3 regions of the Frankia sp. Cppng1_Ct_nod genome follow, and region 1 is predicted to be linked to each of the others. Evidence: predicted binding sites of a transcription regulator. Region 1 holds the regulator's gene; each other region holds the start of a gene.
What was found. Region 1 encodes LexA, which represses DNA repair genes until DNA is damaged. Its sites were predicted from a motif close to CGAACNNNNGTTCG; they were not measured.
Positions count from the first base shown of each region.

Region 2: NBW77_RS20635 (SAV_6107 family HEPN domain-containing protein) is a predicted target of LexA. The motif match lies at 1,164-1,177, and genes of this name have one in related genera.
Region 3: pcrA (DNA helicase PcrA) is a predicted target of LexA. The motif match lies at 1,028-1,041, and genes of this name have one in related genera.

Region 1 covers NZ_CAKKTK010000020.1:16,284-20,784, forward strand. The annotation lists gene nrdR (transcriptional regulator NrdR) at 1-84, opposite strand, end outside; gene NBW77_RS08405 (LysM peptidoglycan-binding domain-containing protein) at 203-508, opposite strand; gene lexA (transcriptional repressor LexA) at 771-1,544, shown strand; gene miaA (tRNA (adenosine(37)-N6)-dimethylallyltransferase MiaA) at 1,567-2,481, shown strand; gene NBW77_RS08420 (EAL domain-containing protein) at 2,532-3,410, shown strand; gene hflX (GTPase HflX) at 3,582-4,501, shown strand, end outside.
Region 2 covers NZ_CAKKTK010000109.1:79-4,579, reverse strand. The annotation lists gene NBW77_RS20640 (hypothetical protein) at 291-986, shown strand; gene NBW77_RS20635 (SAV_6107 family HEPN domain-containing protein) at 1,198-1,731, shown strand; gene NBW77_RS20630 (methyltransferase domain-containing protein) at 2,145-2,918, shown strand; gene dinB (DNA polymerase IV) at 2,923-4,158, shown strand; partial or broken gene NBW77_RS20620 (DUF3040 domain-containing protein) at 4,282-4,501, shown strand, end outside.
Region 3 covers NZ_CAKKTK010000053.1:3,158-7,658, reverse strand. The annotation lists gene NBW77_RS15115 (threonine ammonia-lyase) at 1-589, opposite strand, end outside; gene pcrA (DNA helicase PcrA) at 1,049-3,505, shown strand; gene NBW77_RS15105 (M23 family metallopeptidase) at 3,658-4,501, opposite strand, start outside.

The sequences.
Region 1 (4,501 bases):
CCTGCTGTCAGGGTGTCGGCAGAACGGACACCGCACCGACGATCCCCCCAAGGTCCCGGAGCCTCCGGCCGCGCGAAAAAACATGATCGCGCACCCGTTGGCCACTAGGTATTGATGACTTACATTCCCGTAACTACAAGATGTTGTGGTCGAGCCTAGGGCGAGACACAGCAAACAGGCAAACCAACGGCGTGTCGCGCCGTCACGGCAGGCGCAGCGCCTGACCGGGCACAAGATCGGTCGAGTCGAGCTGGTTCATACCGGCCAGGCGGGCGACAACCACCCGCGTGTCGTTGTCCGGAGCCACCGCACGGGCGATCCCCCACAAGGTCTCCCCGGGGCGCACCACGTGCACTCGAGTAGAGCCGTCACCCACCCGCGACGTGGCCGACGACCTCACCCGCGCAAGAGACAGGACCAGGCTGAAAACCACCATAACCAGAACAACCAGGACGATTCGACCCCGCCTGGTCAGCCTCAGCGGAGGTGCGGCCGATCTCTCCACCACACCCACCTCCTCTACTTCCACTACCGCGAACAGCACCTATAATGAACATAAGTTCGATCGAACGTCTGGTCGAGTATGCACTTCCGAATCCGACGGAATCGTCGTAACACGCTCGAACAGACGTTTGAGATATTCGGCCGCGGCGGTTACGGTCGTACCGATCAGATGCAGGTCGTGGCCACCAGCTCTGGTTCATGGTGAAACCATCAGGTATGCCGGGAGCGGAGTCTCCCACGACCGAAAACGAAGGAGAGCGGCAGGCATGACCACCGACCAGAACCGCGCCCGACGCGGCAGGCCCCCCCGCGGCTCAGTGCGCGACCTGCCGGACGGGCCGGCGGACGCCTCGGGCCTGACCCCTCGGCAGCGCAAGGTGCTGGAAGTGATCCGCAATTCCGTCGAACGCCGTGGTTACCCGCCGAGCGTGCGCGAGATCGGCGAGGCCGTCGGGCTGACCAGCACCAGCAGCGTGGCGCACCAGCTCAAGACTCTGGAGGAGAAGGGCTTCCTGCGTCGGGACCCGAACCGCCCACGAGCCATGGAGGTGCTGTCCGCGGATGCGCCGGTACGGCCTGCGGCACGCGAGGTTCTGCCCGCCGGTCCGTCTCCCGCGCCGTCAGCGGGCGCCAGCGAGTCCCCGACACCGGCGGGCAACCATGCCCAGACGGCATACATACCCCTGCTCGGCCGCATCGCCGCGGGCGGCCCGATCCTCGCCGAGCAGGCCGTCGAGGACGTCTTCCCGCTTCCCCGTGAGATCGTCGGCGAGGGCACCCTGTTCCTGCTGCGGGTTGCCGGCGACTCTATGATCAATGCTGCGATCTGTGACGGGGACTGGGTGGTTGTCCGCCAGCAGCCGGTCGCGGACAACGGCGAGATCGTCGCCGCGATGATCGATGGCGAGGCGACGGTCAAGACGCTACGCCGCCGCGACGGCCACATCTGGCTCCAGCCGCAGAACCCGGCCTATGCTGAAATTCCGGGTGACGAGGCGTCGATCCTCGGCCGGATCGTCGCGGTCCTGCGCCGGGTCTGACGGCCCGCGGGGAGCTGCACAAGTGGATGTCGTTACCAACCGGCGGAATGCCGGTCGGGTCGTGGCCGTTGTCGGGCCGACCGCGGCCGGCAAGAGCGACCTCGCGATCGGCCTGGCAGCCGCGCTGGGCGGCGAGGTCGTGAATGCCGATTCCATGCAGCTCTACCGCGGAATGGACATCGGTACGGCCAAGGTGCCGCCAGGAGAGCGCAGCGGCATCCCGCACCACCTGCTCGACGTCTGGGACGTCACCCGTACCGCCGACGTGGCGTCCTACCAGGCGCATGCACGAACGGTGGTCGACGGGCTCCTCGCCGCCGGCCGTACCCCGGTTCTCGTGGGTGGCTCCGGGCTCTACGTCCGGGCGGTCCTCGACGATCTCCACTTCCCCGGCACCGACCCGGCGGTGCGGGCCCGGCTGGAACAGGAACTGGCCGAGCGGGGCTCCGCGGCGTTGCATGCCGATCTCGCCGGCCGGGCGCCCCAGGCGGCTGCCGCCATCCTGCCCAGCAACGGCCGTCGGATTGTGCGCGCGTTGGAGGTGGTGGAGCTCACGGGCGGTTTCAACGCATCCCTTCCCGACCATCGCGCGGTATATGACGTGATCCAGATCGGCATCGACCATCCGCACCTCGACTCCCGGATCTCCGACCGCGTGGCGGTGATGTGGGCCGTGGGCATGGTCGAGGAGGTCCGCACACTCGCCGGTATCGGCCTGCGGGAGGGTCGTACCGCATCGCGCGCACTGGGCTACGCTCAGGTCCTCGCCTGGCTGGACGGTGAACTGGAGTCGGCCGAGTCCGCCCGACTTGCCACGATTGCCGCGACGCGCCGATTCGCTCGTAGACAAAGGTCGTGGTTTCGCCGTGATCCCCGCATAATCTGGCTGGACCGTCCCGACGTCGAACAGGTGGCGGGCATGGTCAGCTCGCCCTGACGTGCGATGGGCCAGGTGCGGCCCGTTCATCCCGGCGTCTGGAGACACCTGTGACCGCGCTCGAGCTGAACCTCGTCCCGGCCCTGTGCGCCGCGTTCGACGACGGGTCGTTACAGCTGCACTACCAACCCGAGGTCGATCTGCGCAACGGATCGGTTCCGGGGATGGAGGCGTTCCTGCGGTGGCAGCATCCCGAGCGGGGACTGCTGTGCCCGTCGCAGTTCATGCCGGTCGCCGCAGCCGCCGGCCTCGCCGAGCAGGTCGGCAACTGGGTTCTACGGACCGCCGTGGCGGAAGCCCGGACATGGCACGAGATGGCTTCCGGAACCATGATCCGCCCGCCCCGGCTATGGGTGAACATTTCCGCCGACCAACTCACCCGGCCGGACTTCCCGGTCGAGGTGGAACGGCTCGCGCATGATCGGGCGCTACCACCCGGAGCACTCGGGCTGGAGTTCACCGAACAGACCCTGGGCCTCGCGCATATCGGTATCCCACAGCTGCTGGCCCGGCTGCGCTCACTCGGACCGGCCGTCGGCGTCGACGGCTTCGGTACCTGGTATGCATCACTGTCCACACTCGACGTCCTGCCGCTGGACATGGTGAAGATCGACGGTAGGTTCCTGCGTGCGATGCAACGGGATCTTGAAGGCGAGGCGGTGCTGGCATCCATCATCGCGCTGGCCCACCGGCGCCGGATGATCGTGACCGCCGAGGGCGTCGACAGCACGGTCACCGCCTCCCGGTTGGCCGCGATGAACTGTGACCGCGGGGCCGGCCGGCTGTTCTGCCCACCGGTCCCCACCGACGATGCCCGTATGATCGCCCTTGGTCGGGGGCGGCCGCAACGTTCCCGCCAGCGGTCCCGGTCAGCACCGGCCGGTGCCACCGCCACCGTTCCGATGCGGACCGCCGCCACGGCCGGCTGACCGGCTCCGCCCTTCTTCCCATCGCACGATGCCGCGACGGGCGAGGACCCAACGGGCGAAAAGCGGTCGCGACCTGTGGCTCCACGTGGGACTCTGCGATACAGGACGTGTCGACCGAGGACGGCTTCCCTCCGATGAGGCCAGCTCCCGGCCGCGCAGAAGAAGGGCAATATGACGCTATCCGCCATCCACGACCCGGACCACGGCCGTTTCTTCGATGCCTCCGGCGAAGGGCTCGACCTCGCAGACCGCTCCGCCCTTCGCCGGGTGCCAGGTCTTGCGACCGAACTCGACGACGTCACCGAGGTCGAGTACCGCCAGCTTCGTCTGGAACGGGTTGTCCTCATCGGGGTGTGGACCGCCGGGACGGTAGTGGAGGCGGAAACCTCCATGGCCGAACTCGCGGCGCTGGCAACCACCGCCGGTTCGGTGGTCCTGGACGCGCTCGTGCAACGTCGGGCCACACCTGACGCTGCGACGTATGTCGGCTCCGGGAAGGCGCGCGAGCTGTGTGAGGTGGTTGCCGCCACCGGTGCCGACACCGTCATCTGCGACGGCGAGCTGACCCCGGGCCAGCTGCGGCAGTTGGAGGATGTCGTCAAGGTCAAGGTCATCGACCGGACCGCGCTGATCCTCGATATCTTCGCCCAGCACGCCACGTCCCGGGAGGGCAAGGCGCAGGTGGAGCTCGCCCAGTTGCAGTACATGCTGCCGCGCCTGCGCGGCTGGGGTGAGTCGATGTCGCGGTCCGGCGGTGGCATCGGCACCCGAGGGCCCGGCGAGACGAAGATCGAAACTGACCGTCGGCGACTCCGCGCGCGGATGGCGAAGCTTCGCCGGGAACTCGCGGAGATGAAGACCGTCCGGGCGACGAAACGATCGTCGCGGCAGCGCAGCGGAGTCCCTGCCGTCGCGATCGCCGGCTACACCAACGCCGGCAAGTCCTCACTGCTCAACCGGCTCACCGGCGCCGGCGTGCTCGTTGAGGACGCATTGTTCGCAACACTGGACCCGACGGTACGACGGGCCACGCTCCCGGACGGCCGGACGTTCACCCTCGCCGACACCGTAGGTTTCGTACGCCACCTGCC
Region 2 (4,501 bases), on a different contig from region 1:
CGGTGACAGCTCTGCTTTTCTGAAGTCTGTCTACCGCAGAGTGCGTCGTGTGCGAGACTGTCGCAACCACTTTGCGGCGGAGTGTTCGAGTCGGCTGGGCGACTGGTGCCACGCCAGGTTCCGCGAGTTCCCTTTCGCGCGTCCAGCCGTTGATCCAGTGGGTTTGTCAACAGGACGTCAACGTCCGCCGTGATCGGATGTGTACGGCTGGTTGATGGCCACCTGCTCCAATTTGTTCCATCGAGCCTGCCTGTAACGGGGGCGAAGGAACAACAGGAGGTGTGCCAATCATGGCGGACACATCGACGAAGGAGATGCGGCGGCGAGGACTTCTGCACGAGGTGACCCTGAATATCGTCGATGGCAGACAGGATCACCTTGTGCTGGTAGCGGCCGACAGCCGTGTCGCGGCGATCCTCGCGGACTGGCAGGGTGCCCGCCGGGTCGAGCTGATGGTTGAGGGGCGTCCGCTGGCGCTGGAGGCCGACCTCGACCATCGCGGGATACGGGTACTCGACCCCGTCATGCGAATCCCATTGGCCGCCTTCCGACCAGCACGCCGCCGCGGCGGCGGCACCGTCGAACTCCCCGGCGGTCATACGGCGCGGTGGGTTGTTCCCGGCAGGTCCGTCTTCGAGTGCGGCTTTTTCGACGGATGTGGGCGCAGTCTTCTCCGGTTCGCACACGACGGTACGTCGCTGGTGTTCGTGGACGACGACCACCGCCGCTGTGGGGGTGCCCACGATCCGCTGGTTCTCCTGACGTTGGGCTGGTTTCTGCGGTTGCTGTCCGGTCTGCCGCCGGTTGCCGGCAGGCGTGGCCGGGATGGCGGCATCAGGTGGGACGGCGGGGCTTCCCGTGATCCGGTCACGGTCGGCTGGTCGCGGTCGGCGGACAACGGTCAGCCGGTTGCGCGACCGGCTGCGCAACCGGCTGCGCGGCCCCACGGCCGGCCCGAGGAACTGCAGCCGGATATGTATTCGTAGCGTTCGGGATGGGAGACCCCGCGGCTTGGTTGGTCCACTGCGGTTGACGTGCGGGTTGTCCGGATGATTGTCGCGGCGTCATCCGTGCGGTGCTCTTTGCCTCATCCCCTCGGTAAGCCGGCGCCTTCGGTGATGTTGACCGATCTGGCTTGGGTGAGGTTTACTCGTTCCAGTGTTCGAACATGCGTTCGATATGCTGGAAGGGGTGGTCATGAGTCAGCAGGCTAATGATCGGTATGCCGCGTCTGCGGTGCCTGTCCTGACTCGGGGACGTCGTGGTGTCCGAACGTCGATCCCCTCCGTGGGCCTGCCCCGCCGTTCCCGGGACGAGCTGCTCATGGCCGCGCGGCACGGCCTTGACGAGGCGAGTCTCGTCCAGGTCCCCGCAGAGCGGTACGCCCTGGCTCATCTGGCGGCGTTGCGTGTCGCGGCGGCGGTCCTCGCCGACCGGGCACAGGCTCGCCCCGGTCATCGCGGTCGGCCGGCGAGTGCCTGGAGGCTGCTTGCGGCGGTGGCACCCGAGCTGGCGGAGTGGGCGCAGTTCTTCGCGGCAGGTGCCGCCCGGCGGGCGGCGGCCGAGGCAGGTCTGCCCGTGGTCGGTACCCGTGATGCCGATGACCTGGTACGACAGGTCGAGATTTTTCTCGGAGTCGTGGAAACGACGTTGGGTCTGCCATCCCAACCGGTACTGCCGGCCATGGTTGCCGATTTTGCCCGGTTTTCCCACGATCAGCGCCGTCGGTGACCGAATCCGCTGTCCGGGCCGATCTCCAATTCGAATGGTCGGGCGGGCCGCGTAACTCGTCTTGCACACCACAGAGCCAGCGCTCACTATCAGTGACCATCCGATGCATCTTGGTTACTGGTGGTGGGGGTCATGTGTGAGTCTGATCATTCGTGGGAACGGTTCGCGGCAGGTGTCGCAACGGACGGAACCGTCTGACGTGTCCGAGCAGTCACGCGAAGCTTTGCGGCGGGGACGACGGCGTCCGCCTGACTGGGTACTGCGGTTGGCCGGTCTGTCCCTGGGAGGTCTGGTGGTCGGCATAGCCATAGGTCTCCGGCTCCCCACCTGAGGTTCGAAAGTGGTCGTCCGTGGCTACCCTGCCGAAGAGGTCGGGGAGTCCTCACCGGGCATCGCCCAACGGGAGGTAAGGCATGGCTGTCAGAACTCGTCCGGTTACCTGGGGAGATCTTCGGCAGGCCGTGGTCTGGCAGGGACTACGAGATGCTCTTGCCGCATTGACCCCACGGGACGACAGCACGCTCGGCATCGTGGACGCGGGCGGCGGGAGCGGAGGGTTTGCGGTGCCGCTGGCGGAACAGGGGCATCGGGTGACCGTCATCGATCCGAGCCCGGACGCGCTCGCGTCACTGGACCGGCGGGCGGCCGAGCGCGGGGTCACGCATCTCGTGGACGCTCGGCAGGGAGATCTTTCAACCGTTCCGGAGATCGTCGGGGTGGCGTCGTCGGACGTGTTGCTGTGTCACACCGTTCTGGAGGTGGTGGATGAGCCGGACCGCGCCCTGGCTGTCGCGACCGTGGCGTTGCGTCCCGGCGGCCTGCTCAGTGTCGTTGCCGCGAACCGGAACGCGGTCGTGCTCGCACGGGCGCTCGCCGGTAGGTTCGCGGAGGCCCGGTACGCGCTTGCCGATCCCGGGGGGCGGTGCGCGACATCCGACCCGGCGCACCGGTTCGACGCCGAAACCCTCACTCGCATGGTGGCGGACGCCGGTGCCGATGTGATCGCGATCCACGGGGTACGGGTGTTTGCGGACCTGGTCCCCGGAGCTCTGGTGGATGCGGATCCCTCCGCGGCGGAGCGGCTGCTGCGGCTGGAGATCGCAGCCTCGTCCAGGCACCCTTTCCGTGACCTCGCCACCCAGTTGCACGTCCTTGCCCGCCGCCGTGAACAGCCGAACGACCGATGACGTGATGCCCGACGACGTGATGCCCGACGACGTGATCCCCGATGACGGGGGCAGTCATGTTCTCCACGTGGACATGGATGCCTTCTTCGCGTCGGTCGCGGTCCGCGCGGACCCGCGGCTGCGCGGCCGTCCCGTGATCGTCGGCGGTGGCGTGCGCGGAGTGGTACTGTCCGCGACCTATGAGGCCCGCCGCTACGGCGTGCGAAGCGCCATGCCGATGGGCAGGGCACGCCGGCTCTGCCCGGCTGCGGTGGTGCTGCCGGCCGACCATGACGCCTACCGGCGGGCGTCCGCGGCAATCATGGCAATTTTTCGTGATGTCACACCGATCGTCCAGCCGCTGTCTCTCGACGAGGCGTTTCTCGACGTCACGGGCGCTCGGCGGCGTCTGGGATCCCCGGTCCGGGTTGCGGCGGCCATCCGGGCGAGGGTGGCCTCGCAGGAGCAGCTCACCTGTTCGGTCGGGGTGGCACCGTCGATGTTCGTTGCCAAGATCGCATCGGCGCGGTGCAAGCCGGACGGGCTGCTGCTGGTCCCCGCCCATGGTGTCCTTACCTTCTTGCACCCGCTGCCGACAGCCGCGCTGTGGGGAGTCGGGGAACGCACCGAAGCGATCCTGCACCGTCTCGGTCTGCGCACTATCGGTGATATTGCGAACACCCCGCTCGCCACGCTCCAGTTCGCGCTCGGCCAGGCGGCAGCAGCGCAGCTGTCCGCACTCGCGCACGGCCACGACGACCGGGCGGTCAGTCCACCTGCGGTGGAACGCAGCATCGGTGCCGAGGAGACGTTCCCCGTCGACACCGCGCAACGGGCCGGCATCGTCCGGGAGCTTCTGCGGTTGTCCGAACGGGTCGCAGCCCGACTACGCAGCCAGGGCCATGTCGCCCGCACCATCTCGCTCAAGGTCCGCTACGGCGACTTCACCACCGTGACCCGGGCACGCACGCTGCCCGAGCCCACCGACGTCGCGCAGACGATCTACCGGACGATGTGTGATCTTTTCGACGGGCTTCCGCGCGCGGGCATGGTGGTACGCCTGGTCGGTGTGCGGGCCGAGAAGCTGGTACCAGCAGGGGAAATCGGCCACCAACCGACGCTCGGCGAGCGCCGGTTCGGGTGGCGGGATGCCGAACGCGCTGCTGATCGGGCTCGTCTCCGGTTCGGCACCGATATGGTCCGACCGGCATCTCTGATGACACGTCCGGGCATGGGCGGGGACGCTGCCGGGGAGGACTGACGACAGGACGAACCGATCGGTCTGTCTCGGCATGGTCGGTTGTCTACCGCACCCGCTCGGTCGTGCCTATTCTTGGGTGTCAGGTTCCGTCTGCCGGACCTGCCGGTCGTGGGAGGAGCGTCGATGCCGCTCTCGGAAAACGAGCAGCGCCTGCTGGAACAGATCGAGCGCGCGCTCGTCGAGGACGATCCGAAGTTCGCGAGCACGGTCCGCTCGACGAACCCTCGTACCTACCTGCTGCGCAGGGTGCGCCGTAGCCTTCTCCTGTTCGGGCTCGGGTTGGTCGTCCTGGTCGTCGGGGTCGCGCTCAACCGAACTCCGCTGATTGTGGTTCTCGGCATAC
Region 3 (4,501 bases), on a different contig from region 1:
GATCGTCGAAGGGGTGGACGAGCAGGCCGCCGCTGTCGTGGGCGGTGGCCTGCGCGGCGAGCAATGCGGCATCGATTCCGCCGGGTACCTGCTCGACCCGGGCGCCGAGGCGTCGGGTGCGGGCGACCTTGATCGGGTTTGCCCCTTCCGGAACAAAGATCGTCGCGGGTACGTCGAAGTGGGCCGCCGCATACGCCACGCCCTGGGCGTGGTTGCCTGCGCTGGCCGCGACCACGCCACGTGCGCGTACCGCGGGGTCGGCAAGGGCGATCCTGGTGAATGCACCGCGCAACTTGAACGACGCGGTGTGCTGTTCGTGTTCGCACTTCAACCAGACCGGCACGCCGGTCAGCTGGGACAGGTGCGCGCTGGGCACAACCCTGGTCCGCCGGGCCACTGGCGCGAGGACGGCGGCAGCCCGGTCGACCTCGATGTCCAGGGTGTCGATGTGCGCGGTGTCGATGTCCACGTCCGGTTGACGGCCGACCTGGCCGGCTGTGGGCGGGACGGGTCTGGGCGGGGTGCTGGCGGGGTCGGTAGGACCGTCGGCGCTGGTGGCGTGTGCCGCGGTGGCGGCTGGTCGGCTCATCGATGGTCTCCCGATGGCTCGGGCGGCCACCTCTGGCGTGACCGCAGCAACAAAAAAGCCCCCTGCCGAAATGGCAGGAGGGCGAGGCGCGCGGCCCGTGAGTCGGGTTCGCGCGCCTAGTTAATGATCATAAGGTGCTGCGGCACCTTCTCAGCTTGCTCTCGAACACGGGCGATCGTCAAACGGGCCGGCAGTGACTTCCGCTCCAGCCTTGTGTACTTTTTGTCCGTTTCGCATAAGCCGTGCCCGGCGCGCGGGCCACTACCCACACTGCGCGACGGGGCGCGACGGGGCGCGACGGGGGATGTGCGATGAGGGGGGACATCCGGTCCACTCGACCGCGCCTGTGCGGCCTGGACGCTACGCGCGGTCGTGACGCTGGAGGGTGCCTCGTAGGGTGGGGAACGTGTACCACTGTCTGTCCGATGTGTCGGACGCCGAACATACGATCGACCTGTCATGAGTACTCCTTTCGGTGGCCCATCCGCTCACTTCGGCGATGCCCCGTACAGCGACACCCTGTACGGCTCCGGCCCGACCGCGGACCCGGCACCGGACGGGCCGCCCGGCCGTCCCGCGCCACGGCTCGATCCCGGCTCGTTGCTGGAGGGGCTGAACTCGCAGCAGCGGGCCGCGGTCGTCCACGAGGGTTCGCCGCTGCTCGTCGTCGCGGGCGCCGGGTCGGGTAAGACCCGGGTACTGACGAACCGGATCGCCTACCTGCTGGCGGCGCGCGGCGTCCAGGCCACCGAAATTTTGGCGATCACCTTTACCAACAAGGCCGCGAACGAGATGAAGGAGCGGGTCGCCGCTCTGGTCGGCGCGCGCACGCGGGCGATGTGGGTGAGTACCTTCCATTCCGCCTGCGTCCGCATTCTGCGGTCGGAGGCGAAACGGCTCGGGTTCACCACCAGCTTCTCGATCTATGACGCGGCGGATGCACAGCGCCTGATCACGCTGGTCGCCCGCGATCTGGACGTCGACCCGAAGCGGTACCCGGCACGCGCGCTCGCCACCGCGATCAGCAACCTCAAGAACGAGCTGGTCGACTGGGAGACCGCCCGGGACAAGGCATCCAACCACGTCGAACGCACCACCGCTGAGGTTTACGGCAGCTACCAGCGTCGGCTGGTGGAGGCCAACGCGTTCGACTTCGACGATCTCATCATGACCACGGTGAACCTGCTGCAGGCGTTTCCGGATGTCGCCGAACACTACCGTCGCCGTTTCCGTCATGTCCTCGTCGACGAGTACCAGGACACCAACCACGCCCAGTACGTCCTTGTCCGGGAACTGGCGGGACGCATGTCCCCGCTCACGGTCGATGGTGAGCCGGTTCGGCCGGGAACAGCTCCGGCTGCCGGCGGCGACAAGGTGGAACTTGCTGAACTGTGTGTGGTCGGTGACGCGGACCAGTCGATATATGCCTTCCGGGGCGCGAACATCCGCAACATCGTCGAGTTCGAGCAGGATTATTCTGACGCCGCCGTGGTCATGTTGGAGCAGAACTACCGGTCGACCCAGACGATCCTGTCCGCGGCGAACGCGGTGATCGCCCGTAACGACCGGCGTAAGCCCAAACGGCTGTGGTCGGACGCCGGCGACGGCGAAAAGATTGTCGGTTATGTCGCCGAAAACGAACACGATGAGGCTGCTTTCGTCGCCACCGAGGTCGACCGGCTCGGAGACGCTGAACTCGCCCGTCCGGGTGAGGTCGCCGTCTTCTACCGCACCAATGCCCAGAGCCGTGTGTTTGAAGAGCTCTTCGTGCGGGTCGGCCTACCCTATCGGCTGATCGGCGGGGTGCGTTTCTACGAGCGGCGTGAGGTCCGGGACCTTCTCGCCTATCTGCGGGTGCTGGCCAATCCCACGGACACAGTGAACCTGCGACGCATCCTCAACGTACCCAAGCGTGGCATCGGGGACCGCGCCGAGGCAATGCTCGCCGCCTTCGCCGATCGGGAACGGATCTCGTTTGCCGAAGCCCTGCAACGGGTCAGCGAGGTCCCGGGTCTGGCCACACGGTCGGCGAACGCGGTCCGTGGATTCTCCGATCTGCTTGCCGAGCTGCGGACAGTCGCGGACGACGGCCCGGTCGCGGCACTGGAAGCGGCGCTGGAACGGACCGGATACCTGTCCGAACTGACCGCGCAGGACACCATCGAGTCCGAGGGACGGGTGGAGAACCTCCAGGAGTTCGTCAGCGTAGCCCGGGAGTTCGTCGAGCGCTTCCCGGACGGGTCGGTCGCGGACTTCCTCGAGCAGGTCTCCCTGGTGGCTGACGCAGACCAGGTTCCGGGTCCTGACGATCAGGGGGGCGACGACCAGGAGGGCACGGACGGGGTCGTCACCCTGATGACGCTGCACAGCGCAAAGGGGCTGGAGTTCCCGGTGGTGTTCCTGACCGGGCTGGAGGAAGGCGTTTTTCCGCACATGCGCACGCTCGGTGACTCGACCGAACTCGAAGAGGAACGTCGCCTCGCGTACGTCGGCATCACTCGGGCCCGCGCCCGCCTGTATCTCACGCGGGCTCAGATCCGCAGCGCCTGGGGCCAGCCGGCATACAACCCGCCGTCGCGCTTTCTCGACGAGGTGCCGTCCGAGCTTGTCGACTGGCGGCGTCTCGAACAGCCGAGGCCCCCGGCACCCCCGCCGCAGGCGTCCGCGTCGAGCTGGGCGTCGTCGCGGCCCTCCGGTGGGAAGGTCGGGGGGTTGCCGGGACGCCGACCAGCGGCGGTCGCGCGCCCGATTCCCAACCTCTCCACCGGTGACCGGGTCAATCACGACACGTTCGGTCTGGGCCTGGTCGTCGCGATGGCGGGGTCGGGTGAGAACATCGAGGCGAGCGTCGACTTCGGGGATGGAACGGGAACCAAGCGTCTGCTTCTGCGCTACACCCCGATCGAAAAGCTCTGAGTCTCCTTGCGTCCCCAAATGGTCGCGAAGCGGCTTGGCGTGCTGATTTTTGTGTTACGTCGATTCGCGGAGCGGATCGACGGGCCATGGATGGCGGCCGGCCGAAGACACAGGGGTCCCCAAATGGTCGCGAAGCGGCTATTTGGGGGAAGTCAGTAGGTGACCCCATGCTCGATGAGCCATGCCAGTGGGTCGATCTTGGTCCCGTCCTGCCCGTTGAGCCGGACCTCGAAGTGCAGGTGCGGGCCGGTGGAGTGCCCGGTCGACCCCTCCAGGCCGATCTGCTGGCCCGTCGTGACGACCTGGCCGACCCGAACGTCGAGCCGGGCCAGATGTCCGTAGCAGGTGACGACCTTGTTCTCGTGCATGATCTGCACGAAATTGCCGTAACCGGACTCCCATCCCGCGTAGATGACAGTGCCGCCATGGGCGGCGACGATCGGGGTTCCGTACGCCGCCCCGAGGTCGATGCCGGGGTGTCCGTTGGCGCCGCCGAACCGTTGGGTCAGGTATGCCTCGATCGGCCGGACCCAGCGCTGCGTCTCGTCCTGCCGGCGCCCGGTGCGCTCGGCGGCGGCTCGTTGCTGCACAAGCAGGATGGACAACTGGGCCAGGGCCTGGTCGCGGTCGACGCGGTCGGCCTGCGCCCGGCGCTGCATGGCCGCGTCGTCGCTGTGCTGCTGTCCGACCAGGGTCGGATCGCTCAGGTCGTCGGTCGCGTCGTCGGTCTGGGAGGACCCGGCTGCGGAGATCGTCCCGGCGGTTCGCAGTTCGGCCAGGCTCGGTGGCTCCGAGTGCGCGATGCCGGTTGTGTTGACCATGGCGATGCCGAGCGTGGAAACGACAGCGGAGGCGACTCCGGTCCGGCGTACCTGTGAGATCGACATCGTCCGACGGCGGACACCGGCCGGCTTGCCACGCTTCGCGGGCTCACCGTTGCCGCGGTGCCGCCCGGAAGCGTGGGCTGGGGGTTGCGACAACCCGGACTCACGCTCC